3 regions of the Rahnella sp. JUb53 genome follow, and region 3 is predicted to be linked to each of the others. Evidence: predicted binding sites of a transcription regulator. Region 3 holds the regulator's gene; each other region holds the start of a gene.

Region 1 (10,585 bases), on a different contig from region 3:
TTATTCAGGGAAAAGCTTAAATCATCTATCTTTTGCTTTATTTCATCCGAAAGCGGAATTTTATTTTCGCCCAACGGGAAACCACGTAATGACATGCCGAGTTTATATCCCAGAGGAAAAGGCAATGACGCCATCATCGACATCACGGGTAATGCGGCAAATTGTAATGCCTTCGATTGTTCCGTTTTTCCTTCGCTGAAGAGATCATAAATTTTACACATCACTTCCGGCAAAACGCCTGCGGTCGCGGTCACGCTGCCGGTGGCTCCGGCACATAATGCGGAGAAGAAAAATTCTTCCCGGCCGGTCATCACAGCAAAATCTGCGTCTTCCCGCGGACAACAGGACAGCATTTTCATCATGCCGACGGCATCACCGCTGGAATCTTTAATACCGACAATATTCGGATGGGCTGCCAGTTCAGCGACACTTTCGGCATTTAACGGATCGGCGAAAAACGGGATGTTATACAGGCATAACGGCAGATTTACCGCGCTGGCAACCTGGCGAAAAACACTGGTCAGCGTCGCAGCATCATAGTGATAAAACGAAGGCGGCATCAGCACGACCCCGCTGGCACCGGCACGTTCTGCCGCATGTGCCAGTGCGATGCTTTCATCCGTCGTGGTCGCCGGGATCCCTGCCCAGACGGGGACGCGTCCGGCAGTCTGTTCAACGACGGTTTCGACTACCGCACGCTTTTGCTCAACGTCCATATAACCGGCTTCGCCCACCGAACTCACCGGGAACAGAGCACTCAGGCCAGCCGCTATCTGAAAATCGACAATTTTGCGCAACATGTCCATGTCCGGCTGCCCTGCTTTCCAGGGGGTTAACATGGCGCTGATGACTCCTGAAGGTCGTAACATCATTGGTTCCTTATGCTTTGTAGCCCAGATCCCTGGAGATTTCCCAGGCGGTTTTTTTTACCTTGTCAGCCAGTGCGTCGATATTTTCCGGCATGACATGCAAGGTGGTGCCCACGACGGAAATCGCTGCCGTGACGCGATGTGCTGCATTGAATACCGGCGCGCTGATACAGCGGATATTCGCCACATCTTCTTCATCATCGAAAGCCCATCCGCGCTGATGGATTTGCTGTAACGCCGTGCGCAGCTGCTGAGCACTGGTCAGCGAGTTGGGCAATACCGGGCTGAATTCCAGTGCAGCAATCAGTGCGTCCTGACGTTCACGACCGCACCAGGTCAGCAGACATTTGCCCAGCGAAGAGCGGCACAGAGACAGGCGTTTTCCTTCCCAGGTGCGAACCTGAATATTCGACTGGCTTTCGACTTTGATCAGATAAATCGGCGTATCCCCGTCCAGCACGCCGAGATGACAGAGCAGCCCGGTGTCGTGCATCAGTGCTTTCAGATGCGGGAGTGCGACATTGCGCAAATCGAGCTGGCGGGAAACCTGACTGCCCAGCTCCAGCAATCTGAGCCCGAGGCGGTAATTACCGGAATTTGACTGCGTAACTAAACGCTGATTTTTCAGTTCCTCCAGCAGCAGATACACGGTGCTTTTGGGCATCCCCAGTTCACTGACCAGCTGGTTCGCGTTGCACTGTCCTTGCCGGGAAATGATGTCGAGAATGGCGACGGCGCGCGTCAGTGCCGGAACTTTTGATTTAGCGATTAATTCCATCATGCTGGAATCCATTCTGTTGAGATGGACAAGTTATAGAGGCAAAAATGAACAGACGACAGGACGCTTGTGATCCTCTGTGATTGAGTTCTCTATAAAGTTGAATATTCCAACATGCTGGAATAACCAGATGATTTAGAAGGGAAAATATTCAGAATAATTCCAGTATGCTGGAATTAACAGGGGCGTTCAGAGGGGAATTTCAGGCATAAAAAAAGCGACCATAAAGGTCGCTTTTTCACATCGGAAACTGCGTTTATCAGGCTTCGATTGCCACACGCAGTTTTTTCATCGCGTTCTTTTCCAGCTGACGAACACGTTCTGCGGATACACCGTATTTATCGGCAAGCTCCTGCAGAGTCGATTTGTTTTCGTCGTCTAACCAGCGGGCACGAATGATATCCTGGCTGCGCTCATCCAGACCTTCCATTGCAGAGGAAAGTTTGTCTGTCGCGTCCTGATCCCAGTTATCTTCTTCGATGGTTTCTGCAAAGTCAGAACTCTTGTCTTGCAGATACAGCATCGGTGCCATCGCAGCGCCGTCGCGTGGTTCATCGTCCGGGGTCGGATCAAACGTCATGTCCTGTGCGGCCATGCGTGATTCCATTTCCAGCACATCTTTGCTGGTTACACCCAGTTCGCGGGCAACGTGCTCCACTTCGTCGTGGCTGAACCAGCCCAGACGCTGTTTGTTTTTACGCAGGTTAAAGAACAGCTTACGCTGCGCTTTGGTGGTGGCGACTTTCACGATGCGCCAGTTACGCAGCACATACTCGTGAATTTCTGCTTTGATCCAATGCACAGCAAAGGACACCAGACGCACACCGACTTCCGGATTAAAACGGCGAACCGCTTTCATCAGGCCGATATTCCCTTCCTGGATAAGGTCTGCCTGTGGCAAACCGTAACCTGAATAGTTGCGGGCAATGTGAGCAACAAAGCGCAGGTGAGACAGGATCAGCTCTTTCGCTGCTTCCAGGTCACCGTCGTAATGCAGCCGTTCAGCCAGCGCCCGTTCTTCCTCTGCGGTGAGCATAGGATAGGCATTGGCGGCCCGAACATAGGCTTCCAGGCTACCTTGGGGTACTAATGCTAAAGTGCGCATTTCTTTGGTCATTCAAGCCTCTCATGTATGACGTAATGCAGGTTTTATACCACGTTGCTGCGGGATGATACCGCTACGTTGCTGGCCTTCAGGGGCGACAACAAAGCAACGCCGAGCCCTTCATATTCGCTGCTCTACGACCACGAATTTTACATAAAGTTCACGGACAGATTCAACAGTCTGATGACTGTATGTGACAGACTGACTATTGGATAGTGAATTTGTGCCATTGCAGGGGAAGCAGGAAAATGATGGGACGATATAGCAAGAATCGGCTGTTCCCCTGTACACAAAGACTGAGCAGCAGGGGAACATTATAGCAAATTATCGCTACTGTGGTGTAAATCGCCGTAAATGTTGAACCGTCGCCAGCCAGGCGGCAATCCAGCCAATCATCGCGGACACGATCAGCAGCAGCAGGCTTTCATCCCAGCCCAGACCGTGCAGGTCAAAGGTGGTACCGAACACCTGTGCCACCTGGGTCACTACGCTCTCAAGGCGCAGCACCAGCACTTCCGAGAGGATCAGCGACAACAATGCGCCGGTGAAACCGAGCATCGCGCCGCCATTCAGGAACGGTCTGAGTATGAACCCGTCGGTCGCGCCAATCAGCTTCATCACGTTGATGGTATCGCGTCGGCTGAAGATGCTCAGTCGCACACTGTTACCAATAACCAGGAAGACGGCGATCACCATCAGCACGCCGATCATCGCCGCAATCTGCCCGACCAGACCGGTGAGCGCCGCAAGACGGGCAAACCAGCTGTCATCCATACGCACTTCATCCACGCCATGAACGGCCGCCACGCGGTCGCGCAAGGTGTTGAGTGTCGCAGAATCCTGGAAATTCATTTTAGGCGTGATGATAGCCACCGCTGGCAGCGGATTTTGCTCCAGCATGTCCATTGCGCCGCCAAAGCCAGACCAGTTGCGGAACTCGCCCATCGCTTCTTCACGGGACAGATAATTAACTTTATCCACGCCCGCTTCTGTTTTGAGGGTTTTCACCACGTTTTCTGCGGCGTCATCATCCAGCGCTTTGTCGAGATACACGGTCAGCTGCGGCGTCGGATACCACTGTTCTGCCGCGGTACTGACGTTTTTCCACACCAGATAACAGACGCTCGGTAGCGTCAGGGAAATCGCGATTACCATCACCGTGAGCAGTGTTGCCAGCGGCTGACGCAGCATGTCAGCCAGCGCGTTCATCCACGCATAACGCCACTGTTCGCGCCAGCCACCCTGCAACGCTTTGCTTTTTGCGGCACGGGCGCTTTTTGCGGTTTTCGCCGGGTTCGGACTGTTCGCCATTAGTACACCCCTCCCGACATACGCCCCTGACTCAGCGTCAGCGTACGGTAATTACGACGGGCAATAAGACCCACATCATGCGTCGCCATCAGAACGGTAACGCCGACGCGGTTAAATTCTTCGAACAGACGCAAAATGCCTTCCGACAATTCGCCATCGAGATTACCGGTCGGTTCATCCGCCAGCAGCACCGCAGGCTTGTTCACCACCGCACGGGCGATGCCCACACGTTGTTGTTCACCACCGGAAAGCTGGATTGGCAGGTTCTTCGCTTTATCCAGTAATCCGACTTTATCCAGCGCAGCCGACACGCGACGGCGAATATCTTCGCTGCTGGCCCCGGAAATGATCAGCGGCATCGCCACGTTGTCATACACGGTGCGATCCATCAGCAGATGGTGATCCTGAAAGATCATGCCGATCTGACGACGCAGAAATGGCACTTCGCTGGATTTCAGACGGCTGATGTCATGGCCGCCAAACAAAATATGTCCGGCACTCGGGCGTTCAATGCCGCAAATCAGCTTGAGCAGGGTACTTTTACCCGCGCCTGAGTGTCCGGTCAGAAATGCCATTTCCGCTTGCTGGATGTGAAAGTTGACGCCCTGAAGCGCCTGTCGTCCGCCCAGATAAGCTTTACTGACCTGTTCAAAGCGAATCATCCGTATTAATCCTCTCGGGCAAAAAGTGCCTCAATAAAATCGTCTGCCTTAAACGGCCTTAAATCTTCGATACCTTCACCGACACCAATGTAGCGGATCGGAATGCTGAACTGATCGGCGATGGCAAAGATCACGCCGCCTTTCGCGGTGCCATCCAGTTTAGTCAGCGTTATCCCGGTCAGCCCGACGGCTTCGTTGAATAATTTCGCCTGACTCACCGCATTCTGGCCGGTGCTGGCATCGAGCGTCAGCATCACTTCATGCGGCGCATCTTCGTCGAGCTTCTTCATCACGCGGACGATTTTCTTCAGCTCTTCCATCAGGTGCGCTTTGTTCTGCAAACGCCCGGCAGTATCGGCAATCAGCACGTCGATATTACGGGCTTTCGCCGCCTGAATCGCATCGAAGATAACGGACGCGGAATCGGCACCGGTATGCTGTGCAATCACCGGGATCTTGTTGCGCTGACCCCAGACCTGCAACTGTTCAACGGCTGCGGCACGGAACGTATCGCCCGCCGCCAGCATCACAGATTTACCCTGTGCTTCAAACTGGCGCGCCATTTTACCGATGGTGGTAGTTTTACCGACGCCGTTTACACCAACCATCAGAATGACATACGGGGTTTTCCCGCTGACATCCAGTGGCTCGTCAACTTTCGCCAGTATTTCGGACATTTCTTCCTTCAGCTTACCGTACAGCGCGTCAGCATCTTTCAGCTGTTTACGCGAAGCGTGTTCGGTCAGTGAAGCAATGATTTTACGGGTAGTTTCGACGCCAACGTCGGCGATTAACAGCTGTTCTTCCAGCTCTTGGAACAGATCGTCGTCGATTTTCTTACCGCGGAACAGGCCGACAAAACCGGAACCCAGATTCTGCTTGGTTTTGACCAGACTGCGTTTCAGACGCGCAAAGAAACCTTCTTTGGTCGGACGCTCCTGCTCGGTTTCACCGGCAGGTAAAACGACGATAGGATCCAGCGCCACCGGCAGTGGTTCTTCGGCTGCGACAGAATCATCAACATAATCAATGGCATCAAGACGTTCGTCTTCGGCAATTTCTTCGGCCGATTCAGCAAATTCGTCTTCAGCAACATCTTCTTCAATCAGATCGTCTTCAACCACCACTGGCTGCGCAGCAACCTGTTCGGTGATGTGAACAATTTCTTCTGCCAGTTCAGCGGCGGCCTGTTCGCGAACCGGTTCAGGTTCTTTTAGCGGTTCCGGCTCAATTTCTGGCTCAGGTTCCACTTCCGGTGCCGGTTCGACTTCTGGCTCAGGTTCAACCACAGGTGCGATTTCTGCGGCAGATTCTGCGGAGGCTGCGGTATCCCATTCGCCAGGATGCTGCTCAACCGGAACACCCGGCTCTTCGGCTAGCGGATGTTCTTCAACGACCGCATGTTCTTCAACAACAGACTGTTCTTCAATAACAGGCTGTTCTTCGCGGATTTCTTCCTTCTGCTGCTCTTCTTCCTGACGGCCACGGCCAAACCAGGAGAAGAAACCGCGTTTTTTATCTTTTGCCATTTTACAACTTCACTCCTCGCCGTTAATGACTGGCGAACGGATTATTAATAGGGTTATGGTCAGGCAGTCTATCACTTTCCCCTGCAGGCAACACGCCCGCGTATTGAATTCCGGTGGTTTTTCAATCGACAATGTTAAACATTTGCCCAATGGCTGCACACCGGTAGAATAGCCTTCCAAACGATATGCAACGAAGCCTGACGGCTTTGGATTACACAAGCGAACTATGGCAAAGAAACCCAACACTCCCGCCGCCGGCCAGATCCGAATTATTGGCGGACAATGGCGCGGACGCAAACTTCCGGTTCCACATAGCCCGGGACTGCGCCCGACCACCGATCGCGTACGCGAAACGCTGTTTAACTGGCTGGCGCCGGTTTTACAGGGCGCACATTGCCTGGACTGTTTTGCAGGCAGCGGCGCGCTCGGTCTGGAAGCCTTGTCACGTTATGCGGCCAGCGCCACACTGCTGGAGTTTGAACGCCCGGTTGCGCAACAGTTAGAGAAAAACCTGGCGCTGCTAAACGCCAGTGATGCGAAAGTATTTAACGTCAATACATTGAACTGGCTGGCAAAAGCCGGAAATGCCTTTGATGTGGTTTTCCTCGATCCGCCTTTCCGTAAAGGCATTCTGCAAGACACCCTGAACCTGCTGGAGCAAAACCAGTGGCTGGCGGATGAAGCCTGGATTTATGTCGAAACAGAAGCCGAGCACGGTACATTGGATGTGCCCGCCAGCTGGCGGCTGCACCGTGAAAAAGTCGCCGGACAAGTTGCTTATCGCCTCTACCATCGCGATGTGACGCCTGAAACCGGCTCACCAGAACAGGAGCAGTAAGATGTTGATCAATATTGGTCGGTTGTTGATGTTATGTATTTGGGCGTTTCTGGCGTTTAACCTGATCCACCCGTTCCCGAAGCCGATCAAATACTTTTTAGACGTGGCGATTGTGTTCATGTTCTTTATGCACGGCCTGCAGGTGATGCTGCTTAAAGCCACGCAGGGCAAGGAAAAGGACACCATCGGCCCGTGGCTGCAAACCCGCATCTTCCTGTTCGGCGTGTTCGAACTGATGGCGTGGCAGAAAAAACAGCCGCCGCTGCCCGCTAAAAAGTAATGCCTGTATTGACGGCGCGTCAGGCGCCGTTCATTTCCTGCGTCGCCCCACTGTTTTAAAACTGCGTTAATCAGACCCGTCGTTACGGGGATTTCTGATTGTCGCCGGTGTGCCCTCTCTCCTACACTGAAAGCAAGTACAGGAAAACAGGATGTGTTTTCCTGAAGGCAGATCCTTGCATCGTTTCCATGTTCTGTTCTTACATTTAAAAGGATAAACAATGAGTTGGCCATTCCTCGCAGTATTTTTCTCTGGCTGGTTATTCGTTGACGCCAGCTATCGCGGCCCGCGCTGGCAGCGCTGGGTGTTTAAACCCGTCACCTTACTGCTGCTGCTTTTGCTTGCCTGGCAGGCACCCACGCTCAATGTTTACAGCTACCTGATCCTGCTGGGACTGGCGGCGACGCTGGTGGCAGACGGCCTGCTGTTGCTGCCTGAAGAGCGGTTCATGTACGCCATCGGGGCGTTCTTCCTCTCGCATCTGCTGTATACGTTGAGTTTCGCCAGCCAGATGACCATTACCTTCTTCTGGCCGTTGCCACTGACGCTGCTGATTATCGGCGCCATATTGCTGGCAGTGATCTGGACGCGGCTGGCTGAGCTGAGATGGCCAGTGACCACTTACATCGCGATGACCCTGCTGATGGTCTGGCTGGCAGGCGAGCAGTATTTCGCGCGCAGTACCGACATGGCGTTTTCGCTGTTCTGCGGCGCGGTGCTGTTGCTGCTGGCGAATATTCTGTGGCTGGTCAGCCGCTATCGCTTCAAATTCCGTGCGGCAGACGCACTGGTCGCCGCCTGTTACTTTGGCGGTCACTTCCTGATCGTCCGCTCACTTTATTTGTAAATGACTCAATAACACTGACTACAATCCCCAAAATAATTCGAGTTGCAGAAAGGCGGCAACTGAAGGAATCCCGATGAGCTTACTCAGGTAAGTGATTCGGGTGACTGAGGGCAGCTAACGCATCTGCAGCTCAAAGTATGAAGGGGATTAAAATTGCTTGACCTTAGAGCTGACTCCAGGGTTTACACTGGTCGTAATTCCACTCGGTTTCGAACCGGAGGCTTTATGATCCCAATGAAAAATAACAACAGCTGTAGCTGCGGATGTCAGAGCAAACGCGCGCCTGGACTGCATATCAACAAAATCGGCGCTATTGCCCAGTCCGGTACACATCCTGCCAGCTGTTGCAGTGATAAATCCCCGCTGGCGGTGTCGGCTTGTGCCACCACTTCTGACAGTTGCTGTGCGCCGAAAGCAGGTGAGCACTCACATACTTCTGATGACGGCAGCACAGAAGGTTCGCCGGGCGAAGATGACCCCAGCGCGCCGCCTTCCGGCACTCAGCAATACAGCTGGAAAGTGGAAGGTATGGATTGCCCGGCCTGTGCCCGCAAAATCGAAAATTCTGTCGCCGGTCTTGATGGCGTAAACCGCGCCAGAGTGCTTTTCGCGACAGAAAAACTGGTCATTGATTCCAGCCACGACATCTCACAAAACGTGATACAGGCCGTGACCGGTGCAGGTTTTACCCTGCAATCCCTCGATAAAAACCAACATACTCCGCAACCGGAAGAGTCACGTCTGAAAGAGGCGCTGCCGCTGATCGCCCTTTCGGTTCTGATGCTGCTGAGCTGGGTGCTCGACCATTTCAACCCGCAAATGGGTGAAATTGCGTTTATCGCCACCACACTGGTGGGACTGTGGCCGGTGCTTCGTCAGGCGATCCGCCAGACCCGTTCCGGCTCGCCTTTCGCCATCGAAACCCTGATGAGCATTGCCGCAATCGGCGCGCTGTTTATCGGTGCCACTGCCGAAGCGGCGATGGTGTTGCTGCTGTTTATGGTCGGCGAACGCCTTGAATCCTTTGCCGCCAACCGGGCGCGCAGCGGTGTGAAATCCCTGATGGCGCTGATACCCGATACCGCCGTCCGCGTAGTGAATGGTAAATCTGAAACCGTGCCGGTCAGCAGTTTGCGTCCCGGCGACATTATCGAAATCGCCGCAGGCGCACGTCTGCCCGCCGATGCCATTTTGCAAAGCGCTGCCAGTTTCGATGAAAGTGCCCTGACCGGCGAGTCGGTACCTGTAGACCATCAGCCCGGTGAGAAAGTCCCCGCGGGCAGCCTGTGCGTTGACCGCCTCGCACGTCTGGAAGTGGCTTCTGCACCCGGCAACAGCGCCATCGACCGCATCCTGCAACTGATCGAAGAAGCCGATGAACGCCGTGCGCCAATCGAGCGTTTCCTCGATACTTTCAGCCGCTATTACACACCGGTCATTATGCTGATGGCGCTGCTGGTGATTGTCGTTCCGCCGCTGGCAATGGGACTGTCGTGGGAAACCTGGATTTACCGCGGGCTGACTTTATTGCTGATTGGTTGCCCGTGCGCCCTGGTAATTTCAACGCCGGCAGCGATCACCTCCGGGCTGGCCGCGGCGACGCGTCAGGGCGCTTTAATCAAAGGCGGTGCAGCGCTGGAACAACTGGCGCTGATTCAAACCGTAGCGCTGGATAAAACCGGCACACTGACCGAAGGCAAGCCCGAAGTCACTGACGTTTTAATCCTGAACGGTGCCAGTGAAGGCGAAGTGTTAAGTCTGGCCTCGGCGGTGGAAGAAGGTTCGCATCACCCGCTGGCACAGGCGATTTTAGCCCGTGCAAAAATCAGTAATCCGTTACCGCTCACGGCGCAGGATCGCCGCGCGCTGGCCGGTTCAGGCGTGGAAGGTCTCGTTTCAGGTCGCAAAATTCAGGTACTGGCACCAAAAAGCGTGACTGAAAACAGTCTGACAGCGGAAACCCTTACGCAAATTACTGACTGGGAATCCACCGGAAAAACCGTGGTGGTAGTGTTGCAGGAAAATAATGCGATCGGGCTGATTGCCATGCAGGATCGTCTGCGTGATGACGCGGCAGAGGCGTTGCAGAAACTTAAAGCACTCGGCGTTTCAGCAGTGATGCTGACCGGTGACAATCCGCGGGCTGCGAAAACCATCGCTGACCGGCTGGGCATTGATTTCCGTGCAGGTTTACTGCCTGCGGATAAAGTCTCGGCGGTCACCGCGCTGAATGCGCAAAAACCGGTGGCAATGGTCGGTGATGGCATTAACGATGCGCCGGCGATGAAAGCCGCGACTATCGGTATTGCTATGGGAAGCGGAACGGACGTCGCGCTGGAAACGGCGGATGCCGCACTGACGCACAA
Region 2 (10,585 bases), on a different contig from region 3:
CATCAGTTAACATCAGAAAGTGCCCTCCACGACGCGTTTGCGCAATTTACCGGATAGAAAATCCATCGCCGACACCACCAGAATGATCAGCAGTAAGGTCATACTGACCTGGTCATAACGGTCCAGTTTGATTGACGTCATCAGTTCTTGCCCGATGCCCCCCGCCCCGACTAAACCGAGGATTGTAGACTGACGGAAGTTGATTTCGAGGCGCATAAAACTGTACGACAGAAAGATAGGTTTAACCTGCGGCCACATAGCAAAGCGCATACGCTGCAAGCGTCCCGCTCCGCAGGCTCGCAGACCGCGCACCGGTTTGTCCGATGCGGTTTCAATGGATTCGTAGAAGAGTTTGGTCAGACTGCCGACGGTGTGTAAAGTCAGCGCGATAAAGCCCGGAATAGCGCCGACGCCAAAGGCCATGACGCACATCACCGCCCACGCCAGCTCCGGCATGGTACGCAGGAAAGCCACAAAAGTGCGGATACTGAATTTCACCCATTTTGGCGAATCCGTATTACCCGCGGCGAGAAACGCCAGAATAACCGCCAGCGCGGTCGATAATATCGTCGAGGATAACGCCAGCTGAATAGTTTCCCAGATCAGTGGCAACTGAATATTAAGACGATACCCCCAATACGCCAGTGAACCTTCTGTATGACCGTCAGCAAATAACAATGACCAGTGTAATACCGGCACCGTCTGACCAATATAATCAAACAAGCTCGGCGCGGAGACAATAATCGTTTTTAAATTAAGTTCGGAAACATTGCCTGACCACAGATATAACAACAGCATCAGCCCTGACCAGATCAGCGCCTCACGCTTTTGTTTTCCCCGGATCTGCTGGTAATAACGATTGAAGTCTTTGTTCAAAATAATATTTCCGATTTGCGATAATCATTATTCCTCCCCCTGCGAAGGGGGAGGTCAGGAGGGGGTATTAAAAAAACAATAATGGTAAAAGCTTTCGCTTCCTGAGTTGCCATTAATACCCCACCCCAACCCTCCCCTTCGCAGGGGAGAGAGTTACGGGTTAGCGACCGCCTTTAGTCAGCTCACGCTTCATATCAATAATCTGCTGATATTCAGCCAGGGACGTTTCGCCGATATGTTGTTTACCGCCGACGGCTTTCACGAAGCAGGCGTGGTCTTCTTTATCCAGTTTCTTGATGGCAGAAACCAGTTTAGCCTTGAACGCCGGTGGCAGATCGCTTCGCACTAAGATCGGGCCGTTAGGGATCAGCGGAGATTCCCAGATAATACGGATTTTCTTCATCAGATCCGGATGGTCCATGCGGATCATGCGGTTGAATGCGCCGGAGGTATAACCGGTTTCACGGTCGCCAATCATCGATGCCCAGGTCACTGCGCCTTCAAACTGACCGTTAAGCACGCCAAGAATATCCTGCTCATGGCCGCCGGAGAAGGTGACACTGGAGAAGAAGTTGTTGTACTTGTTGTCTGTCGTGCCACCAAATTCTTTCTTGAAAGTCTGGTTCGGGATCAGATAGCCGGACGTGGAATCCGGGTCCGCGAAGCCGAATGATTTACCTTTCAGGTCAGACAATTTCTGGTACGGACTATCGGCTTTCACCACAACCACCGAGTGATAACCCCGGGATTTATCGGTATCGTCGATAACAATACCGACCAGATCTACGGCTTTCGGGTTATTAATATAAACTGAGGCGAAAGACGATGGCGACATGCTTAATACCATGTCTACTTTCTTACCTAATAATCCCTGAATAACACCTGAGTAATCAGAGGAATTACGCAGTTTGGTATCCACGTTTAATTCTTTATCGAAGAAATCTTTTACACACTGATTATCACCGATTTGCTGAGTCGCATTCTGGCCGCCCAGAATACCCAAATTCAATTCTTTAGGCGCATCTTCTGCCATGCTGTGCATCGCGGTAAAAGAACCTGCTACGAAAACTGCCAGACGTAATAACTTCTTCATGTAATGATGACCTTGTGTAGATTGAGAGAAAGTAGAAATAAGTACTGCAAAATAAATAACGTTGTTGTTTAACTGTTTATGGCTTCGTGTTCTTCACCGTATAACTGTTGCAAAATACCGTCAGTTAACTGATCCGGATGACCGTCGAAAATAATTTGCCCTTTGGCGATACCAATAACGCGGGTGCAATAATCTTTCACCAGCTCGACCGAGTGCAGGTTGACCATCACGGCAATATTTTCTTCACTGACTTTTTTCAACGCATTCATGATGCGCAGCGTATTTTTCGGATCCAGCGACGCAACAGGCTCATCGGCCAGCAGAATTTTCGGGTTCTGCATCAGGGCACGGCAAATCGCCACACGTTGCATCTGACCACCGGAGAGATTTTCAGCGCGCTGCAACGCATGCGGCAGCATATGCAGCCACTCGAGCAGAGAAATCGCGCGGGCACGGTCTTCGTCGTCAAACTGGTTAAAGAAAGATTTGAATGTTGAGGTATGGCTCAGACGGCCCAGCAACACGTTAGTCAGCACATCCAGGCGAGGAACCAGACAAAAATCCTGGAAAATCATCCCGCAACCCGAGCGCCAGCGACGCAACGCTTTACCGGTCAGCCCGGCCAGTTGCTGTTGTTCACCATTTTCGTAATGACACACTACGCTACCATCGGTAAGCGTAATGGTACCGTTGAGTACGTGTAACAGAGTGGATTTACCTGCGCCGGACCGGCCAATCACCGCCACGAACTCACCCGCGTGCAGATCAAAATTGATGTCATTCAGGACGCGCTGACCTGATTTATAAGATTTCACCAGGCCTTTCACGTCCAGAACTTTGTTCAAATGCTGTGGCCCGGCCTGAGGGTATTCAGCCTGTGCCAGCTTAAGTTGAGCTTGCGCCATGATGCTGTCTCTCGGTTGCTTTCATAATCTGGCGTTCATTAAGCGCGAGTTATATGACACATCAATGACGATTTAATGGACAGCACATGACAAAAATGCAACAGATTAAGTGAAATTACCTAACGGATATCCCGAATGGGGTTTAACTTAATAAGTATCATTTAAGTCTATGATTAGATGGCAACGCATTTAAAAAGGAAGATGAAATGGATAATCAGTCACTCATCGCCACGCTCAAAGAGATTGCTGGCAGCCGTCATGTTCTGACCGGAGACAGCAACACTGAGCGCTACCGCAAAGGATTTCGTTCAGGTGGCGGCAAAGCGCTGGCCGTGGTATTTCCGCAAACGCTGCTGCAACAATGGCAGTTGCTTAAAGCCTGTATCGCCGCCGATAAGATTGTCATTATGCAGGCCGCTAATACCGGGCTGACCGAAGGCTCAACGCCCAGCGGTGATGATTATGACCGCGATATCGTCATTTTCAGTACCCTCAAACTTGATCAAATTCAGTTGCTCGACGGCGGTCATCAGGTGATTGGCTTCCCCGGCAGCACCCTTTATAAGCTGGAAAAAATCCTCAAACCTTATAACCGTGAACCGCATTCGGTAATTGGCTCGTCGTGCATCGGTGCATCGGTGGTCGGTGGGATTTGCAACAACTCAGGTGGATCGCTGGTGAAACGCGGTCCGGCCTATACCGAAATGGCGCTTTATGCGCAGATCGACGCACAGGGTGAATTACGCCTGATTAACCATTTGGGTATTAATCTTGGCGAAACGCCGGAAGAAATACTGACGCGTCTGGAAAAAGCTGATTATCTGGAAAGTGACATACTGCACGATCAGCGTCTGGCATCTGACCATGATTATGCTGCGCGGGTGCGTGAAGTGGACGCTGATACGCCTTCACGTTTTAACGCCGATGAGCGGCGGCTGTTTGAAGCCTCAGGTTGTGCAGGAAAACTGGCCGTGTTCGCCGTACGTCTGGATACTTTCCCGGCTGAAACGCAACAGCAGGTATTTTATATCGGCACCAATGACACGGCAGTGCTGACCGAATTACGTCGTCAGATCCTGCGTGATTTTGCGAACCTGCCGGTGGCCGGTGAATACATGCATCGCGATATTTTCGATATCACCGAAGTCTACGGCAAAGACACATTCATGATGATCGATAAGCTTGGCACCGACAAAATGCCGGACATGTTTACCGCGAAAGGGAAATTCGATGCGCATGCCAGTAAAGTCCCTTTCCTACCGAAAAACTTCAGCGACCGCGTAATGCAATGCCTGAGCAAAGCCCTGCCGAATCACCTTCCACCTCGCATGAAGCAGTACCGTGACCGGTTTGAACATCACTTACTGCTAAAAATGTCCGGCCCTGGAATTGATGAGGCACGTACATTTCTGACGCGTTTCTTCAGTGATGGTCAGGGTGATTTCTTTATCTGCTCGGCTGACGAAGGCAAAAAAGCTTTCCTGCACCGTTTCGCCGCTGCAGGTGCTGCGGTGCGTTATCACGCGGTACATGAAAAAGAAGTGGAGGATATTCTGGCGCTGGATATTGCACTGCGCCGTAATGACCGCGACTGGTTCGAAACATTGCCGGAAGATATCGACAATCAGCTGGTGGCAAAACTGTATTACGGCCATTTCATGTGCCACGTTTTCCATCAGGATTACATCGTCAAAAAAGGCGCGAACAGCAAGGCACTGAAACACCGGATGCTTGAATTGCTCGACACTAAAGGCGCGGAATATCCGGCAGAGCATAACGTCGGACATCTGTATCTGGCAAAACCGCATCTGAAAGAGTTCTACCGGCAGGCCGACCCGACCAACAGCTTCAATCCGGGGATCGGAAAAACCAGTAAGATGAAAAACTGGCAGGAATAATGTCCTTCAAAAGGCAAATGGCGTAGTCGGCGCAGGCAGTTTGTTCCCGGACAGCGCGGAGGCTCCGCAGCGTACATAAAGTACGTGAGGAAGCCGAGCACTGCCCGGGGGCAAAATGGCAAGTAAGATAGCCATTACGTTAAAATAACTGTGTTCCGTAACCCCACATAATCACCGTCAGAGCCAGAAGTAACTCTAATACCAGAACGCCCATTGCCAGCGTTGAACTGGAGAACAGGAACCCTTCGCGACGGTCGATATTCAGGAAGTTAGGAATGCCGAGATACAACAGATATCCGCTATAACACAGCCCGATGATGCCGACGAACAGGCATAACCAGACCATCGGATAAAGCGCAACAAGACCACTCAGGAACATCGGCGTGGCAACATAACCGGCAAACACGATACAGCTGTTGAGTGTCGGGCGGCTGTCATAACGACGTGCCATCCAGTAGATTATGCGCCCCATGAGTGCGACAGCGGCGAGCATCAGAACATAGAAGATAACGGCGATATACGACGCGGTGAACATGGAAACCATCAGCGTCTGACCGTCACCGAAATTCCAGCCCAACTGTGTTGTACCGATAAACGAACAGACAACCGGGATCAACGCCATCAAAAGAACATGGTGGGAATACACATGTGAAACGGTTTCCCGCTCACGCTGGATTTGCTGCAGTTCGGGACCAGGATGGGATAACAGTCCCCAGACATGATTTGCCATGAAACACCCCCTTGTACGCCGAAAGCCGCCAGCGGCGTGCAGTGATAGACCTTCGGAAATGCCCGTCACACAAGGGCACAAGGAAGGTGGCGACCTGTCTATATTATAGACGTTATTGCCAGTTTTGCTGCTGCGCTCAACTTATCGTAATCAGCGTTTGACCGCAGCAGGCCCCTCTTAATGGATAAAGCGAGCGGCTGTAAAAGTTGCACCTACCAGTACCAGCATCATGCTAATAATCCAGCGTGTCTGTTGGATCATAAGGTCATAAAACATCTTCTGCATGGCGCTTAATGAGGCTTCAATCTTTACAAAGCGCGCATCCACCTGTTCAAACCGTTTGTCGATTTGTTCAAACCGTTTATCGACTTGTTCAAACCGTTTGTCGATATGCACCAGTCGATCGTCAATCCTAAGAAGATGCCCGTCGATGCGGGAGATGTTCTGTTCAGTTTTTCCTACACGCACACCGATATCTGTTACCGCTTCAGTGAGCGTGACCATCTGATACTCCAGTTTGCCGACCCGCAGATTAGTGTCGGTGACCACTTCCGTCAGCTGAGTGACCTGTTGTTCCACCTTCCCTACACGAAGATTTAGTCCGGCAATTTCCTCACCGTTTTTGATCCCTTGTTTTTCGATATTATTGATCTGATTTTGCATGAGCTTTTCCATGAGCAATTTTCCTTTGTATTCTTCCGGCCAGGCAGAGGCACCGGGAAAGTAGAGCATCGGATTGACGGGCGAGATATCCATTGTGCTGAGCTGAAACATGACTGTTGTCCCTCACATGAGCTGATGAGCTTTCCCTGTTTAGAAACTCTTAATCTGGGGGAATTTTGCGCTGTATAAATAACCATATCAAATCAATTTACTTCTCGTTTCACATGCCACTGCTTATGTATCTATGCTTCGAAATCTTACATTTAGATGATGAATAAAAACCAACAAAAAGAGCCTCTTACGAGGCTCCTTAAACTTTATTACTTACGTTAGCTTGCGTTTACTGCTGTTCTGGATTACGCAATGCGGCAGCACCCTGCTGAGATTTACGCGCTTTTGCTACGTCGTCTTTGCTGACCGCCGGCGCCTGATTTCCCCATGCGTTACGGATATACGTACTGACATCCGCCATCTGCTGATCGGTCAGTTTCCAGCCGAACTCAGGCATGTCCGCGCTGGTCGGATTGCTTGCCGTTGCCGCCCCCTGCCCGCCGTTCATCAGCACGTGCAGAATGTTGGTCGGCCGGGTGGCCTGAACGCCGTTATTACCCTTCAGGGCAGGGATCATGTTGCGTACCCCTTCACCGGAATTCTGATGGCATGCCGCGCAGTTATCGGCGTAGAGTTCTTTGCCGTTGGCCATCGCGGAATTAGCGGCTAAAGGCGCGGAATTATCTTTGCTGCCCGGCAAGCTTTTCAGGTAAACCGCGATGGCATGCAGATCTGAATCCGACAAATGCTGCAGCGAATTCGTGACCGCTTCCGCCATCGGACCGGCAGCCACGGTACGCGAGTTAGCCCCTGTTTTCACGTACTGCACCACTTCGTCATTGCTCCAGTCGCCAATGCCCTGACGGGTATTGCCGGTGATTTCCGGCGCGAACCAGCCCTGCAATTCTCCGCCCTGCAGATGCACGCCAAAGTTATCACCGCCCAGAGGATTTTTTGCAGTATGGCACGATGTACAGTGCCCCAGCCCTTCCACCAGATACGCGCCGCGATTCCATTCTGCCGACTGCGACGGATCGGCTTTGAACGGTGCCGTATCCAGGAACAACAGGTTCCAGCCGAACATCATCAGACGGATGTTATACGGGAACGGCAAATCCGTTTTCGGGCCGTCATAATGCACGGCAGGCACGGTATTCAGATACGCTTTGATGTCTTTCAGGTCCTGATCGCTGACCTTGGCGTAAACGTTGTAAGGCATCGCCGGATACAGATTCTCACCGTTGATCCCTTTGCCGTTGCGCACCGCATTAATGAACTGCTGATCGGTCCATCCGCCAATGCCCGTTTCTTTATCAGGCGTAATGTTAGTGGCGTAAATCGTGCCGAACGGCGTGTTCAGCCCGTAGCCGCCCGCAAAAGGTTTACCGCCGCCGGGCGCGGTATGACAGGCCACACAGTCCCCTGCCAGTGCCAGATATTTGCCGCGTTCAATGGCTGTTTTGCCGGTCATGGCTGCCGCAGCCGGAGCCTGAAAATCACCTGACTGGCTGGCGTTGTGCCAGGTTTTAAAACCGACAAAACCCAGCCCGCCGATGACAACCACGCCCGCGATAATTGCTAATGTCTTTTTCACGCTCATGCTTAAACCCTCACCAGCGGACCAGGAGACTTCAGATACTGGGTTTTGATGGCTTCTGCTGCCCATAAGGTCAGCGCACCCACGGTACCGGTCGGGTTATATCCGCCATTATTAGCAAAGGCTGAAGCGCCGCAGACAAAGACGTTATGCACATCCCAGCTTTGCAGATAGCGGTTTACCGCGCTGGTTTTCGGATCGTCGCCCATGCAGGCGCCACCGGTGGTATGCGAGGAAAGGTTATCCATCGGTGAGAACGGTTTGGTGGTCGGTTCCTGACGCACGACGGTCTTTGCGCCCATCGCGTGCGCTATCTCAACCGAGCGGTCGGCCATAAATTTCGCTGAGCGTTTGTCGTTTTCGATCCAGTCAAAGGTCACGCGCAGCAGCGGCTGGCCGTGGCGGTCTTTATATTCCGGATCTAAATCGAGGAACACATCGCGGTGCGGGTAGCTGTTGCCCATGCAATAGACGTTGTTGTAGTTCTGATAGCTGTGTTTGACGGCTTTCTTCCAGTCAGCGCCCCAGCGCGGAGTGCCCGGCGGCACGTTATTGGAATAGCCAATCGGACGTCCGTTGGTGGAATGCACCAGCGCCACACCGCCGCCGATAAAATCGTGGTGGGTATGATCGAAGTTGTCGCCGTTGAAATCGTCAATCGCCTGCGACAGCGCACCGGCACCGATAAACGGATTCATCATTTCATCTTCAAAGAAGAAACCTGCACCGGAAACGGTCTGATAAGCATAGTTGCGGCCTACAACGCCTTCGCCGGTTTTATGGTCGTAGGGTTTACCGATGCCGGAAAGCAGCATCAGGCGCACGTTGTCCATCTGGTAAGCAGAAATCACCACGATGTCCGCGGGTTGTTCCCACACTACGCCGTCGCTGCCGATAAAAGTCACACCGGTAGCGGTTTTGCCGTCGGCGGCTTTGTTCACGCGCAACACTTCAGATTCGGTGATTACCGTGAAATTGGGGCGCTGCATGACGGCTGGTAAGATACAGGCATTCGGACTGCTTTTTGACCAGTTGCCGCAGCCGAAGAATTCGCAGTAACCGCAATAAGTACACGGCGCCATGTTAATACCCAGCGGATTTGTATAAGCATCAGACGTGTTACCCGCAGGCACGGCAAACGGGTGATAGCCCATCTCGCGGGTGGCTTTATCAAAGATCATCGACAGCTGGGTGCGTTTGAGCGGCGGCAGCGGATAATCGCGGCTGCGCGGTCCTTCGAAGACATTCCCGCCTTCAATTTTTTCACCCTTAATGTTGCCAGCTTTCCCGGAAGTACCCGCGTAGCGTTCGAATTTGTCGTAGAAAGGTTCGACGTCATCATAGGTCACGCCCCAATCCTGCACCTGCATGCCTTCAAGAAATTTGTTCTTACCGTAACGTTCTACTGTCTGGCTGTAGCTCTGGAAATCGTACGGCAGGAAGCGCCAGGTCATGCCATTCCAGTGCGTACCCGCACCGCCGACATTCATACCAAACTGGTAGGTATTAAATTCACGCAGCGGTAACGCTTGCTGGATCGGGTTATTACGGAATGTCAGGGTTTCCACCGCCGTCGGCTGCATGATCGCGCGGCGGCTGACAAAGCGCAGCTCATCGGTATCAATAGTGGTCGGGAAATCGTTGCTGGTGTCGCGCCATGAACCGCGCTCAATTGCCACCACATTCAGTCCTGCCAGCGTCAACTCATTCGCCATCAGCGAACCTGCCCAACCCAGGCCGACGATGACCGCATCGACCTTTTCACGTTTATTACTCATACGACATTCACTCCTGCAAAATCAATTCAATCAATGACCGTTCGTGGGCGGTTTTTATGATTTTTCGTATTGGGACAGCATGCTGACCGGTTCGATATGTAAGTCTTCGCCACGGCGGTCGATGACATCCCGGAAGTCATAACGTGCACCGGGGAAACCGAGCATTTTCCAGCCCGCCATATCTTTGTTGCCGCCATATAACGGGTCGGAGAAGAATCCCTCACGCATGTTCTGCACTAACATGTTGAAGAACAGCTGGCCATTGACGCCCGCCAGCGGAATTTCGCCGGATTCCACGCGACGCAGTAAATCGTCCTGTTGTTCGCCGGAAAGCTCGGTAAAGTTTTTCCCGCCATTGCGCGATTTCGCGACGTTATTCAGCGCCGTCAGCCCCAGTTTGTAACGTTCGGCTGGCGTGTCTTTATATTGCGGTCCGGCCTGTGGCAACCCGTCCTGAATAACCGGTCCGAGACGATAGGTGGTTACCGCTTTGCCGAAATCGCCGCTCAGCTGACGATCCAGAAACACCGCGCAACCGGCCTCTTTGCCGCCGATACTGAGTTCATCTGCCGGAATGATACGGTCGGCCAGGATTTCCACCAGGCTGACTTCTTCGGGCGTGAAAAATGTCCATTCACCGGCGACCACCGGTTTTGGCGGACGAACCGAATGGATAATCCACGGCATACCACCGGAGAAAATTTTGGCTTTAACCTTCAGCGCAGTGCTGAATAACAGCACCGCCATTGAGGTCAGAAAATGTCTGCGTTTCACGATAAAACTCCTTTTAGCGGGGTCTGACGGGGAAGTACCCACATCTGCGGTGGGCTTTTATTTTGTGACGGAGATTATACGAAGATGTTAGGCGAAAGTAAGATATTTTGTACCAACTGGTACATACTTTATTTATTTTAAATCAAGGTATTATTTATTTGGTAGTGAGTTAGTACACTAACTAACAAATTTTTACAGGCGAATAAGCCTGCACAACGTC
Region 3 (10,585 bases):
GCAAACGACGCCAATTGCCTGGCGGTTTCCGAAGCCACCGACGGGGCAGGTGCAGGCCGTCACACCGTATTCGCCGTGATTATCGGCACCGGCTGCGGTTCCGGCATTGCGCTTAACGGCGTGGCGCACGCGGGCGGCAACGGCAACGCAGGCGAGTGGGGCCACAATCCGCTGCCGTGGCAGGATGAGGAAGAAATCCAGTTTGCCCGCGAAGTCCCGTGCTACTGCGGAAAATCAGGCTGCGTCGAAACGTTTGTTTCCGGCACCGGATTTGCCGAAGACTACTTCCGTCATTCCGGTCAGCGTTTAAACGGCGCAGAGATTATTGCGCTGGTTGAGCGGGGCGATGAAACGGCGGAACTGGCGCTGGGTCGTTATGAGCGTCGTCTGGCTAAGGCGCTGGCAAACGTAGTGAATATTCTCGATCCGGACGTAATTGTCTTCGGTGGCGGCATGAGTAATGTGGATCGTTTGTATCAGACCGTGCCGCTGCTGGTTAAACAATGGGTATTTGGCGGGGAATGTGAAACGCCAATGCTCAAAGCGGTTCACGGTGATTCGAGCGGAGTGCGTGGCGCTGCCTGGCTGTGGCCGCAATCGCGTTTTGCGTTGTAAGTTCTTCATCAATTTTCAGGGGGCAGAGTTTGCGCCCCTGATCTCATTCATAATCCAGCAGTTAAAGCGCCATCTCCCGTTTAAATACGTCCAGCGTGTGCGCCTTCACGCGGATAAATTCCGGGTGGCTCATGATTTCAGAACCACGCGGACGCGGCAGGTCAAACGGCACAATTTCTGCAATCTGCGTCGGTCGTCGTGTCAGCAGTAAAATCTCATCCGCCAGAAACACTGCATCCTCGAGATCATGCGACACAATCAGCATGGTGACGCCAGTCGCCAGCTGCACTTCCTGCAATTTATCGCGGATAAACAGCGTCATCTCGAAATCCAGCGCCGAGAAAGGCTCGTCGAGGAACATCACTTCCGGACGCGTCGCCAGCGCCCGCATGATGCACACGGTTTGCTGCTGGCCGCCGGAAAGCTCATACGGATAGCGTTTCAGGTCGAAGCGGATATCAAACATTTGCGTCAGTTCTTCGACCCGCGCATTGACGTCCGCTTTGCTCATGCCGTGTCGGATCAGCGGGTAGGCGATATTGGCGCGGGCACTCATCCACGGAAACAGCGCGTCGCGGTAGTTCTGAAACACATAACCGATGGTGGTCTGCGCCAGCGTTTTGCCGTCGAACAGAATGTCGCCTTTATCCACCGGGATCAGCCCGGCGATCATGTTCATTAACGTCGATTTACCGCAGCCGTTCGGGCCGAAGATCGACACGATCTTTCCACGCGGTAAGTCGAGATTGAGATCGGTATACAGCGGCTGTCCGGCAAACGCCTTGCTCAGTCCGCGGATCGTCACATGGGTATCCGGGCGCGTGGCGTACTGCGGCAACTGCGGGCCTTTGTAATCGGGGTTCAGCGAGAGAGGTTGCGTCATGCTTTGCTACTCCAGTGGACGGTTTTTTTCTCGATCAGCAAAAAAGCCAGATTCAGCAGATAACCCAGCGCGCCGGTGATCAGGATTGAGGCGTACATGTCTTTGATGTTAAACACCTGCTGGGCATCGATGATCCGGTGGCCGAGGCCGGTTTCCGATCCGATGAACATTTCAGCGACGATCACGATCACCAGCGCAATTGACACACCGGTGCGCAGGCCAACGAAGGTTTGCGCCAGGCTTTCCATCAGCAGAATGTCTTTAAAAATATGCCAGCGGGAAATTCCCATCACTTTGGCCGCCATCAGCCGGGTTTTCTTGGCATTCATCACGCCGTACGCGCTGTTAAACAGGATAACCAGCACCGCGGCAAAGGCGGCGATGGCAATTTTATTAGCATCGGTAATGCCGAAAATCAGCATAAACAGCGGGATCAGCGCTGATGACGGCGTGGAGCGGAAGAAGTCGATCAGAAATTCCAGGCTGCGATAGATCTTTTCATTGCTGCCTAAAATGACGCCGAGCGGCACGCCTATCACTGCGGCAAAAGCAAAGGATACCAGCGTGCGGTAAAGGGTTGCGCCGATGTCGGTGCGCATGGAAGCATCGAAAAATGACTGGAACATGTAGCCAATCGTCTCGACGGGCGAGGGCAGAAGCACCGGGTTCAGCCATTTTGCGCTGACGGCCAGTTGCCAGAATAAAAACAGCAGCACCGGGCCGACCAGCGGCAGTAACCTTGAAGACCAGCGTGAAGTCATCCTGTTTCTCCTTATCCTTTATAAATCAGCGAAGCAACATCGACCGGTTTGCTGAAGATTTTTCTTTCCGTAAAGACGTCATAAAATTTCTGGAACCATTGCAGGTTGTCGCCTTTTAAATCGGGATACATCACAAAGCCCGGCAGCGGCACCTCTTTCACCAGTGCCGGTTCTATGCTGGTGTAACCGGCGACGTTTTCGCGAGCCTTGTCAGGATGTGCCGCAATGAATTCCACCGCTTTCTGATAAGCGGCAATAAACTTTTTGGTTTCTTCCGGTTTGCTGGCGATAAAACTGGAGTTCAGCGCCGCGGCGCCGCCGAACCAGGGCGCGTCTTCATTGCCGAGCACGTATTTAGAAATGACGCCGGTTTCCAGCGTGCGGGAAAGGTTTTTCATGCGCCCGACGGTGCCGGTGGGTTCGAGTGTATACACGCCGTCAATTTGTCCGGCGGCCAGCGCAGGTGCGTGCTGCCCGACCGGCAGTTCGATCACTGAAGGATTAGTGAAACCATTTTTCTCCAGAATGATCTTCGCCATCGTCACGTTCTGGATCCCCGGCCCGCAGGCGATCTTCTTACCTTTCAGATCGCTGATCGCTTTCGCAGTGCTGTTCAGCGGCACCAGAAATTCATCCAGAACCAGCTGATGATTGGACGGATTCGAGCAGATGATTTTGAACAAATCCGGTGAGGTGATAGCCCCCAGACCCAGCGCGCCTGTGGCCGTGCCGTTAGCGCACCCTTGGATCCTGCCGGTAATCATCCCCTCGACAATTTGCTGTGCGCTGGCGAATTTAACGCCTTTTACATTCAGTCCGGCTTCTTTAAAAAAGCCCTGTTCCAGCGCCACATATAACGGTAAACCGCCGACAATCGGCCAGTAACCAATGCGGATTTCATCGTCATCAGCTGCAAAGACCGAGGTCGGGATCATACCGCCAAGCGTGGAGACGCCGCCGGTGATGGCGAGCCATTTCATCAGCTGGCGGCGTTTTTTATCGACTTCAGGTTTGATGTTATTCATGGGCGGTTCCCTTAACGGTTATGCAGGCGCTGCAACTTGTACTGCAACTTGTATACATAACGTTAAGCACAGGGCGTGCCAGTTTATCGGCAGGAGGGAATAAGCGGGAATTCAGCGGGTTGGGAACAATGAGCGCACTGCGCTGGTGCGAATTTTGCGCAGTTGCTCACAATCAGGATCCATTGCGGAGCAGATGGCTAGCAATTTACCCGCCAGTTGCTCCGCAGGATAATCTGTCAGACTTTAAATTCACTGCTCAGGCGGCTGACGCCCAGACCGTTCACCTTAGTCACTTTGATTTGCACCGGAATACGGTCTTTCATCGCTTCCACATGGCTGATCACGCCAATGGTTTTGCCCGAGGCATTCAGGCTGTCGAGCGCGTCCAGCGCGGTATCCAGCGTATCGGCGTCGAGTGTGCCAAAACCTTCATCGAGAAACAGCGAGTCGATGCGGGTTTTATCACTGACCAGGTCAGACAGCGCCAGCGCCAGTGCCAGACTGACCAGGAAGCTTTCACCGCCGGATAAGGTGCGGGTATCGCGCACGGCGTCCGCCTGCCAGGTATCGACCACCTGTAATTCCAGCGCATCGCTGGTTTTGCGCTGCAACAAATATCGCCCGTGCAGTTTTTCGAGCTGAAGGTTCGCCAGATACACCAGATGGTCGAGCGTCAGTCCCTGCGCGAATTTACGGAATTTTGCGCCGTCGCTGGAGCCAATCATCTGATTCAGATAACCCCAGTCATCGCAGGTCAGCTGCGCCTGGGCAATCTGAGCTATCAGCGCCTGTTGTCCGCTGTGGCGTAATGTGTCACTTTCCAGCTGGTTTTTCACTTCGCCCAGACGTTGCTGTAAAGCTTTCAGCTGTTGCGTCAGTTCTGCCTGCTGCGCTGTCAGAACGTCAAGATCGCTTTCTGTTTCACTCAGATGAGCCGGGCGGGCAAGACGATGTTTTTCGAGCTGCTGACCGGCATCCGCCAGTAACGCCTGCGCCTGCGCCAGTTGTTGTTGCAGATTTTCTTTGCGTTGCTGAAGCTGCTGACGAAGTGCGTCATCCAGCAGCGCCAGTTTCACCGCGGCTTCATTGGCAAATCCGCTGGCACTCAGCGCCTGTTGCCACGCCTGCTCCGCCTGCGTCAGTTGTTCTGTGGCCTGCAACTGTTGCTGTTGCGTGCTCGCCAGTTGCCCGGCCAGCTGATCGCGCTGTTCCTGCGCTTTTTGCAATGCGGTTTGCGCGTCACTGACCGCTTTTTCTGCCGCCTGTTGTTGCTGATGTAAGTGCTCGCGAACCTGCGCCACCTGGCGGTTGCCGAACAGTTCAAGGCGTTGAGCAGTTAGTTCTGAAAGGTTTTTTTCGCCTTCTGCAAACAACTTTTGCAGCCGTTCGACGTCTTGCTGAGATTTCGCCTGCGTCTCTTCCAGCCGGGTAACGCGTTCGGTCAGCAATGCGCTTTGCTGCTGCACTTTCTGCTGCGCGTTCAGTGCGTCATTCAGGGCATCTTTCGCCTGTTGCAGCGCCCGGGCCAGCTGTTCGTGCTGGCTAATCAGCGCCTGCGATTGTTGTTCTTCTTCATCGCGGGCAGTCAGCCATTGAGTGATGTCGGCGGTATCATGTAGCGTAAACGTCAGGTTCAGCGGTGCGCTGAGCTGTTGCCAGTTTGCGGTATGCGCATTCAGTTGCTGCTGGTCTTGCTCCAGCTGGATTTGCAGCCGCGTTTGCTGTTCTTTCAGACTTTTAATTTTTGTTGCCAGTTCGATACCGCTGGCTTTTGCCGCATCGAACTCCAGTTGCATTTTCTCGAGGCGCTGCGCCGTTTCAGAGGGTTTGACCTCCTGATAATGTTCAATCGCCGGATGCGATGTGGAACCGCACAGCGGGCAGGCTTTGCCGCTTTGCAGATTCGCACGTTCGGCTTCGAGGCTGACGATCAGCATTTCCTGTTTATGCAGTGCCTTAACGTCGTTGAGATGCTCCAGCTGTTTCTGACATTGCAGGCGGATGGTGCCCAGACGCTGTTCTTCTTCAGCCAGTTGCGTCTGATACTGAACGAAATCTTTTTGCTGTTGCTGCACGCGCTGATTCAGCTGCGGGAAAATTTGCGCGAGTGAAAACAGCTGTTGCCGCACCGGACGCAGCTGCGTGAGTTCGGATTGTCGTTTCTGCAATGCTGCCAGCGGGTGCTGTTTTTCCAGCTCAGTCAGACGCTGTTGCGCAGTGTTGAGTGCGCCGGTCAGCGCTGTCTGGCGGGTCGTATGCTGGCGGCTTTCTTCGTCCAGCTTCTGTCGTTCGGCGGTCATTTGCACCAGCGTCGCGTTATGCTCACTGACAAGTTTCTGCACATCAGTGACAGACTGCTGTGTTTCAGTCAGTGATTTACGCAAACGGGTGATTTCGCCATCTAGCGGCAGGATTTTTTCTTCGATCAGCGTTTGGGTCTGACGCTGTTCTTCCGCCTGTTTCTGACGTGCCGTTTGCGACTGCTCCACAGCCAGATTCAGCGGCGTCATTTGCGCGATTTGCTGTTCCTGCTGCTGCGTCAGGTGCGCCAGTTGCTGCTGAAGACGTTGCGATTCATCCTGACAACGCTGGCGATCGTTGAGCAACGGACGCAGTTTTTCTGCCGGTTCGCTGCGCGCCAGTTGCTGTAACTGCGGCGCGGCGGCCAGATTTTCCTGCTCGGCGGCGGTCAGTTGTTGCTGAGATTGCTGCTGTTTTTGCTGCACCTGCTGCCACTGTTGCAGCCAGTTCAGATCCTGCTGGCGCTGTTGCGCCTGCTGACTGAGCGTGATTTCCTGCGCGTTCAGTTCAGCAAGTTGTGCTTCAAGCGTCTGGCGCTGTTCTTCGCTGAGCAGTTCGATCCCGGCCATGCGCTGGTGCAGACCATCAAGCGTTATCCGCGCTTCTTTATGTTGCTCAAATACTCGCTCAGACAGCAGCCCGTAAATTTCTGTGCCGGTCAGTTCCTCCAGCAGTTCGGCGCGGTCATTGGCATCGGCATTCAGGAATGCGGCAAATTGCCCCTGAGACAGCATCATGGATTTGGTGAAGCGACCGAAATCCAGCCCGGTCAGTGTGGCGATGGCATCGAGTTTATCGCGCACTTTATCGGCCAGAATTTTGCCGTCGGCCAGCAATGCCAGCTCTACTTTCGGTGCCTGCAGATTGCCGTCCGGCGAGTTTTTGGCGCGGCGCTGACTCCAGAACGCGCGATAACCGACGCCTTTGACTTCAAACTCCACTTCGGCCAGCGATTCGGCGGTGTGGCGCGTCATCAGCTCGTTCTGGCTTGGCGTGATGTTCAGCCGTGGCGTCTGATGATACAGCGCCAGACAGATGGCATCGAGCAGGGTGGTTTTCCCCGCGCCGGTCGGACCGGTGATGGCGAACAATCCGTTGCTGGCAAAAGGCTCAGCGGTGAAATCAATTTTCCATTCGCCTTCCAGCGAGTTCAGGTTTTTTAAACGCAAACTGAGAATTTTCATTGTGCGCTGTCCTCCGCATTCTGACCACTGGTGACCTGTTCAACAACCTGCGCAAACAGCGTGCGCATCCGCGCCTGACGCGGTTCGTCAGGATCCGGTTCCAGTGCCAGCCGTCTTTCAAAGACGTCACTGACGCTCAGTTCGCTGAGTGTCTCTTTTTCCTGTTGCTCAATGCTGTTGATACGCTGTTCTTTACTGCGGCGTAAAAGCACCACTTCTACTGGCAAATCTGCCGTCAGAGCCTGAATGCGGCGCTGAATATCACTGAGATAATCCTGCGTGGCGACTTCAATATCCAGCCACACCGGTTTGGCCGGATCGCCGCCTTCGAACTGCGCCAGTTGTTTTTCGATTTCTGCCAGCGAGCCTTTGATTATCTGCATGGGCTGGAAAACGGGAATTTCCAGCGTGTCGATGGCGTTGAGCGTCGCGCCCTCAAAGTCCAGTAAGTACACACTTTTGGCTTTACTCAGTTCATCAAAACTCAGCGCAATCGGCGAACCGCTGTAACGGATATGTTCGGTTTTGGCGACGCACTGTGCGCGGTGAATATGACCAAGTGCCACGTAATCGACCGGCGGAAACGCCTGCGCGGGGAAGGCATCGAGTGTGCCTATATAGATGTCGCGCACGGAATCGGAGGTGCTGACGCCAACCGTGGTCAGATGGCCGGTGGCAATGATCGGTAGCGAAACGCCGAGTTCGTCCCGTTTGGTCTGCGCGGCCTGCCACAATGCGTCATAATGCGCGGCGATGGCTTCCTGTAATGCCAGCTGTTTGTCGCTGCCGGATTGTCCCGCCTGACTGGCGAGCAAATCACGCGGACGTAAAAAGGGTATAGCGCAAAGTACCGCGCCAGGTTTTCCGTCACGCTGGTTGAGCACCAGAATCTGTTCTGAGAGGTTTTCACCGACGGTGGCAATCACCCGCGTATTCAGGCAGGAAAGCAGTTCTCGCGATTCATTGAGCGTGGCGACAGAATCGTGATTCCCGGCCAGTACAATCAGCTGACAGCCGGTTTGTTGCAGTTCGACGACGAAACGGTTGTAAAGCTCTCGGGCATAGCTGGGCGGCGAACCGGTATCGAATATATCGCCTGCCACAATCACGACATCTACCTGATGTTGCTGCACCTGACCGGTCAGCCAGCGCAAAAATGCCTGATGTTCGGCGGCGCGGCTTTTGGTGAAAAAGTACTGGCCGAGGTGCCAGTCTGACGTGTGGATCAGGCGCATGAGACTCCCGTATGGATCTGGATGACGACAATGGGGCAAAGTATAAACGTCGGCGGGGGACGCTGTCCCCGATAAATCAGACCAATTTCAGCGAGATGGCAGCTGAATAGAAGAAATGTCTCTGTCATATTTGACTGTAATGAACCATCCTTTCTATTCATAAATCTGTCACAAAACTGACGCATAATGGCGCCCGCAATCAAATAAAAGATCGCTAACCTATTGGCAGGACCTACGATGGCAAGACGTATACTGGTGGTTGAAGACGAAGCTCCAATCCGTGAAATGGTGTGTTTTGTACTGGAACAGAATGGCTATCAGGCAGTAGAAGCTGAAGATTTTGATTCAGCCGTTGGCCAGCTGGTAGAACCTTACCCTGAACTTATCCTGCTCGACTGGATGTTACCCGGCGGTTCCGGTATTCAGTTTATCAAACATCTCAAACGTGAAGCGCTGACCCGCGAAATTCCGGTCATGATGCTGACCGCCCGCGGTGAAGAAGAAGACAGGGTGCGCGGCCTGGAAGTCGGTGCCGATGATTACATCACCAAACCGTTTTCTCCAAAAGAACTGGTTGCCCGCATTAAAGCCGTGATGCGACGCATCTCGCCAATGGCGGTGGAAGAAGTGATCGACATGCAGGGTTTAAGCCTGGATCCGTCGTCTCACCGTGTGATGGCCAACGAGCAGGCGCTCGATATGGGGCCGACCGAATTTAAATTATTGCACTTCTTTATGACCCACTCCGAACGTGTTTACAGCCGCGAACAGTTGCTCAATAACGTCTGGGGCACTAACGTTTATGTGGAAGATCGCACGGTAGACGTGCATATTCGTCGTTTACGTAAAGCGCTGGAAACCAGTGGACATGACAGAATGATCCAGACTGTTCGTGGAACCGGATACCGTTTTTCAACGCGTTATTGAGTCCCCACAGCGGAGAATCTGTGTGCTAGAACGTTTGTCATGGAAACGATTGGCCGGTGAATTCTTTCTCTTTTGCCTGCCCGCGTTAATCCTCGGTATCTTCGTCGGCCATTTCGGCTGGCTCCTCTTTGCGTCGCTGCTGGCGGCGCTGGGCTGGAATTATTACAACCAGCTCAAACTCTCTCACTGGCTGTGGCTTGACCGCAGCATAACCCCGCCGAATGGCCGCTGGAGCTGGGAGCCTCTGTTTTACGGGCTAAACCAGATGCAGATGCGTAACCGCCGTCGCCGTCGCGAATTAGGTCAGCTCATTAAACGTTTCCGCAGTGGTGCCGAATCATTACCCGATGCGGTGGTACTGACGACGGAAGAGGGCAATATTTTCTGGTGTAACGGGCTGGCGCAAGATTTGCTCGGTTTCCGCTGGCCGGAAGATAACGGACAACACATCTTTAACCTGCTGCGTTATCCCGAGTTTCGTACCTGGATCCAGACCCGTGATTTCAGCCGTGCCCTGAATCTGCAACTCAATAACGAGCATTACGTCGAGTTTCGCGTTATGCCTTATTCCGAAGGGCAATTGCTGATGGTGGCGCGTGATGTTACCCAGATGCGTCAGCTCGAAGGTGCGCGTCGTAACTTCTTCGCTAACGTCAGTCATGAACTGAGAACCCCGCTGACTGTATTGCAGGGATATCTGGAAATGATGGAAGACGCCAAGCTGGAAGAGCCGTTTCGTACCAAAGCGCTGGACACCATGCAGGAGCAGACGCGGCGCATGGACGGGCTGGTCAAGCAGCTGCTGACATTGTCGAAAATCGAAGCGTCAGCAAATATCGATATGCACGAGAAAGTCGATATTCCGGTAATGCTCGGCATGCTGGAGCGCGAAGTGCAATCTTTAAGCGGTGGCCGTCACGAAGTGGTGTTCCGTGTAAACGAGAAACTGAAGGTCTTTGGCAATGAAGATCAGTTACGCAGCGCGGTGTCGAATCTGGTGTACAACGCCGTCAACCACACCCCGGCGGGGACGCGGATAGAAGTCAGCTGGCAACAAACGCCGCATGGCGCACAGTTCCAGATCAGTGATAACGGGCCGGGTATTGCGCCGCAACACCTGCCGCGCCTGACTGAACGTTTCTACCGTGTCGATAAAGCGCGTTCGCGCCAGACGGGCGGCAGCGGTCTGGGGCTGGCCATCGTCAAACATGCCCTGAGTCATCACAACGCCAAACTTGAAGTGATGAGTGAAGTCGGCGTCGGTACCCGCTTTATATTTACACTGGCACCGAAACTGATTGTTCCTCAGGAACAGGCCAGCCAAAGCGATGTGAAGGGATAAAAAGAAGCCACAGCCCACGCTGTGGCTTCTTTTAGCAGATGATCTGTAAACCTTTTTCTTCGATCAGCATCAGTAAGATCAGAGCAGCACCGGTGGGTTTGGTTTCATCCCGCTCCCATTTTTGAATGCTGTTAGCCGACATATTGATGAGTCTGGCCAGCACGCCCTGGCTGATTTTTTCTTTTTCCCGCAGCGCGCGTATACGTTCGGCAGAGCTTTCTGCAAAGGCTCTCAGCCTTTCCTCCTGTACGGCTTCATCCACAATGTTGTTAATTTCGCGCATCGTGGTTTGTGAAACGGTGCCCGACTCAT

What was found. Region 3 encodes PhoB, which activates phosphate uptake and scavenging genes when phosphate is short. Its sites were predicted from a motif close to CTGTCATAAAACTGNCNNAT; they were not measured.
Region 1: the regulator PhoB is predicted to act here: its motif matches at 2,923-2,942, upstream of rpoH (RNA polymerase sigma factor RpoH).
Region 2: the regulator PhoB is predicted to act here: its motif matches at 2,915-2,934, upstream of phnC (phosphonate ABC transporter ATP-binding protein).

What each region holds. Positions count from the first base shown of each region.
Region 1 is NZ_SLYT01000013.1:46,890-57,474, forward strand. It holds gene EC840_RS22555 (dihydrodipicolinate synthase family protein) at 1-869, opposite strand, end outside; gene EC840_RS22560 (IclR family transcriptional regulator) at 880-1,650, opposite strand; gene rpoH (RNA polymerase sigma factor RpoH) at 1,907-2,764, opposite strand; gene ftsX (permease-like cell division protein FtsX) at 3,083-4,063, opposite strand; gene ftsE (cell division ATP-binding protein FtsE) at 4,063-4,725, opposite strand; gene ftsY (signal recognition particle-docking protein FtsY) at 4,731-6,254, opposite strand; gene rsmD (16S rRNA (guanine(966)-N(2))-methyltransferase) at 6,481-7,092, shown strand; gene EC840_RS22590 (DUF1145 family protein) at 7,094-7,372, shown strand; gene EC840_RS22595 (lysoplasmalogenase) at 7,593-8,219, shown strand; gene EC840_RS22600 (zinc/cadmium/mercury/lead-transporting ATPase) at 8,445-10,585, shown strand, end outside.
Region 2 is NZ_SLYT01000001.1:27,440-38,024, reverse strand. It holds gene phnE (phosphonate ABC transporter, permease protein PhnE) at 1-13, opposite strand, end outside; gene phnE (phosphonate ABC transporter, permease protein PhnE) at 13-876, opposite strand; gene phnD (phosphonate ABC transporter substrate-binding protein) at 1,037-1,969, opposite strand; gene phnC (phosphonate ABC transporter ATP-binding protein) at 2,038-2,874, opposite strand; gene dld (D-lactate dehydrogenase) at 3,081-4,772, shown strand; gene EC840_RS00160 (Yip1 family protein) at 4,912-5,502, opposite strand; gene EC840_RS00155 (hypothetical protein) at 5,680-6,276, opposite strand; gene EC840_RS00150 (cytochrome c) at 6,506-7,816, opposite strand; gene EC840_RS00145 (GMC family oxidoreductase) at 7,819-9,591, opposite strand; gene EC840_RS00140 (gluconate 2-dehydrogenase subunit 3 family protein) at 9,646-10,365, opposite strand.
Region 3 is NZ_SLYT01000003.1:275,290-285,874, forward strand. It holds gene mak (fructokinase) at 1-615, shown strand, start outside; gene EC840_RS09030 (ABC transporter ATP-binding protein) at 677-1,498, opposite strand; gene EC840_RS09035 (ABC transporter permease) at 1,495-2,259, opposite strand; gene EC840_RS09040 (ABC transporter substrate-binding protein) at 2,271-3,284, opposite strand; gene sbcC (exonuclease subunit SbcC) at 3,521-6,769, opposite strand; gene sbcD (exonuclease subunit SbcD) at 6,766-8,004, opposite strand; gene phoB (phosphate response regulator transcription factor PhoB) at 8,242-8,931, shown strand; gene phoR (phosphate regulon sensor histidine kinase PhoR) at 8,954-10,273, shown strand; gene EC840_RS09065 (helix-turn-helix domain-containing protein) at 10,305-10,585, opposite strand, start outside.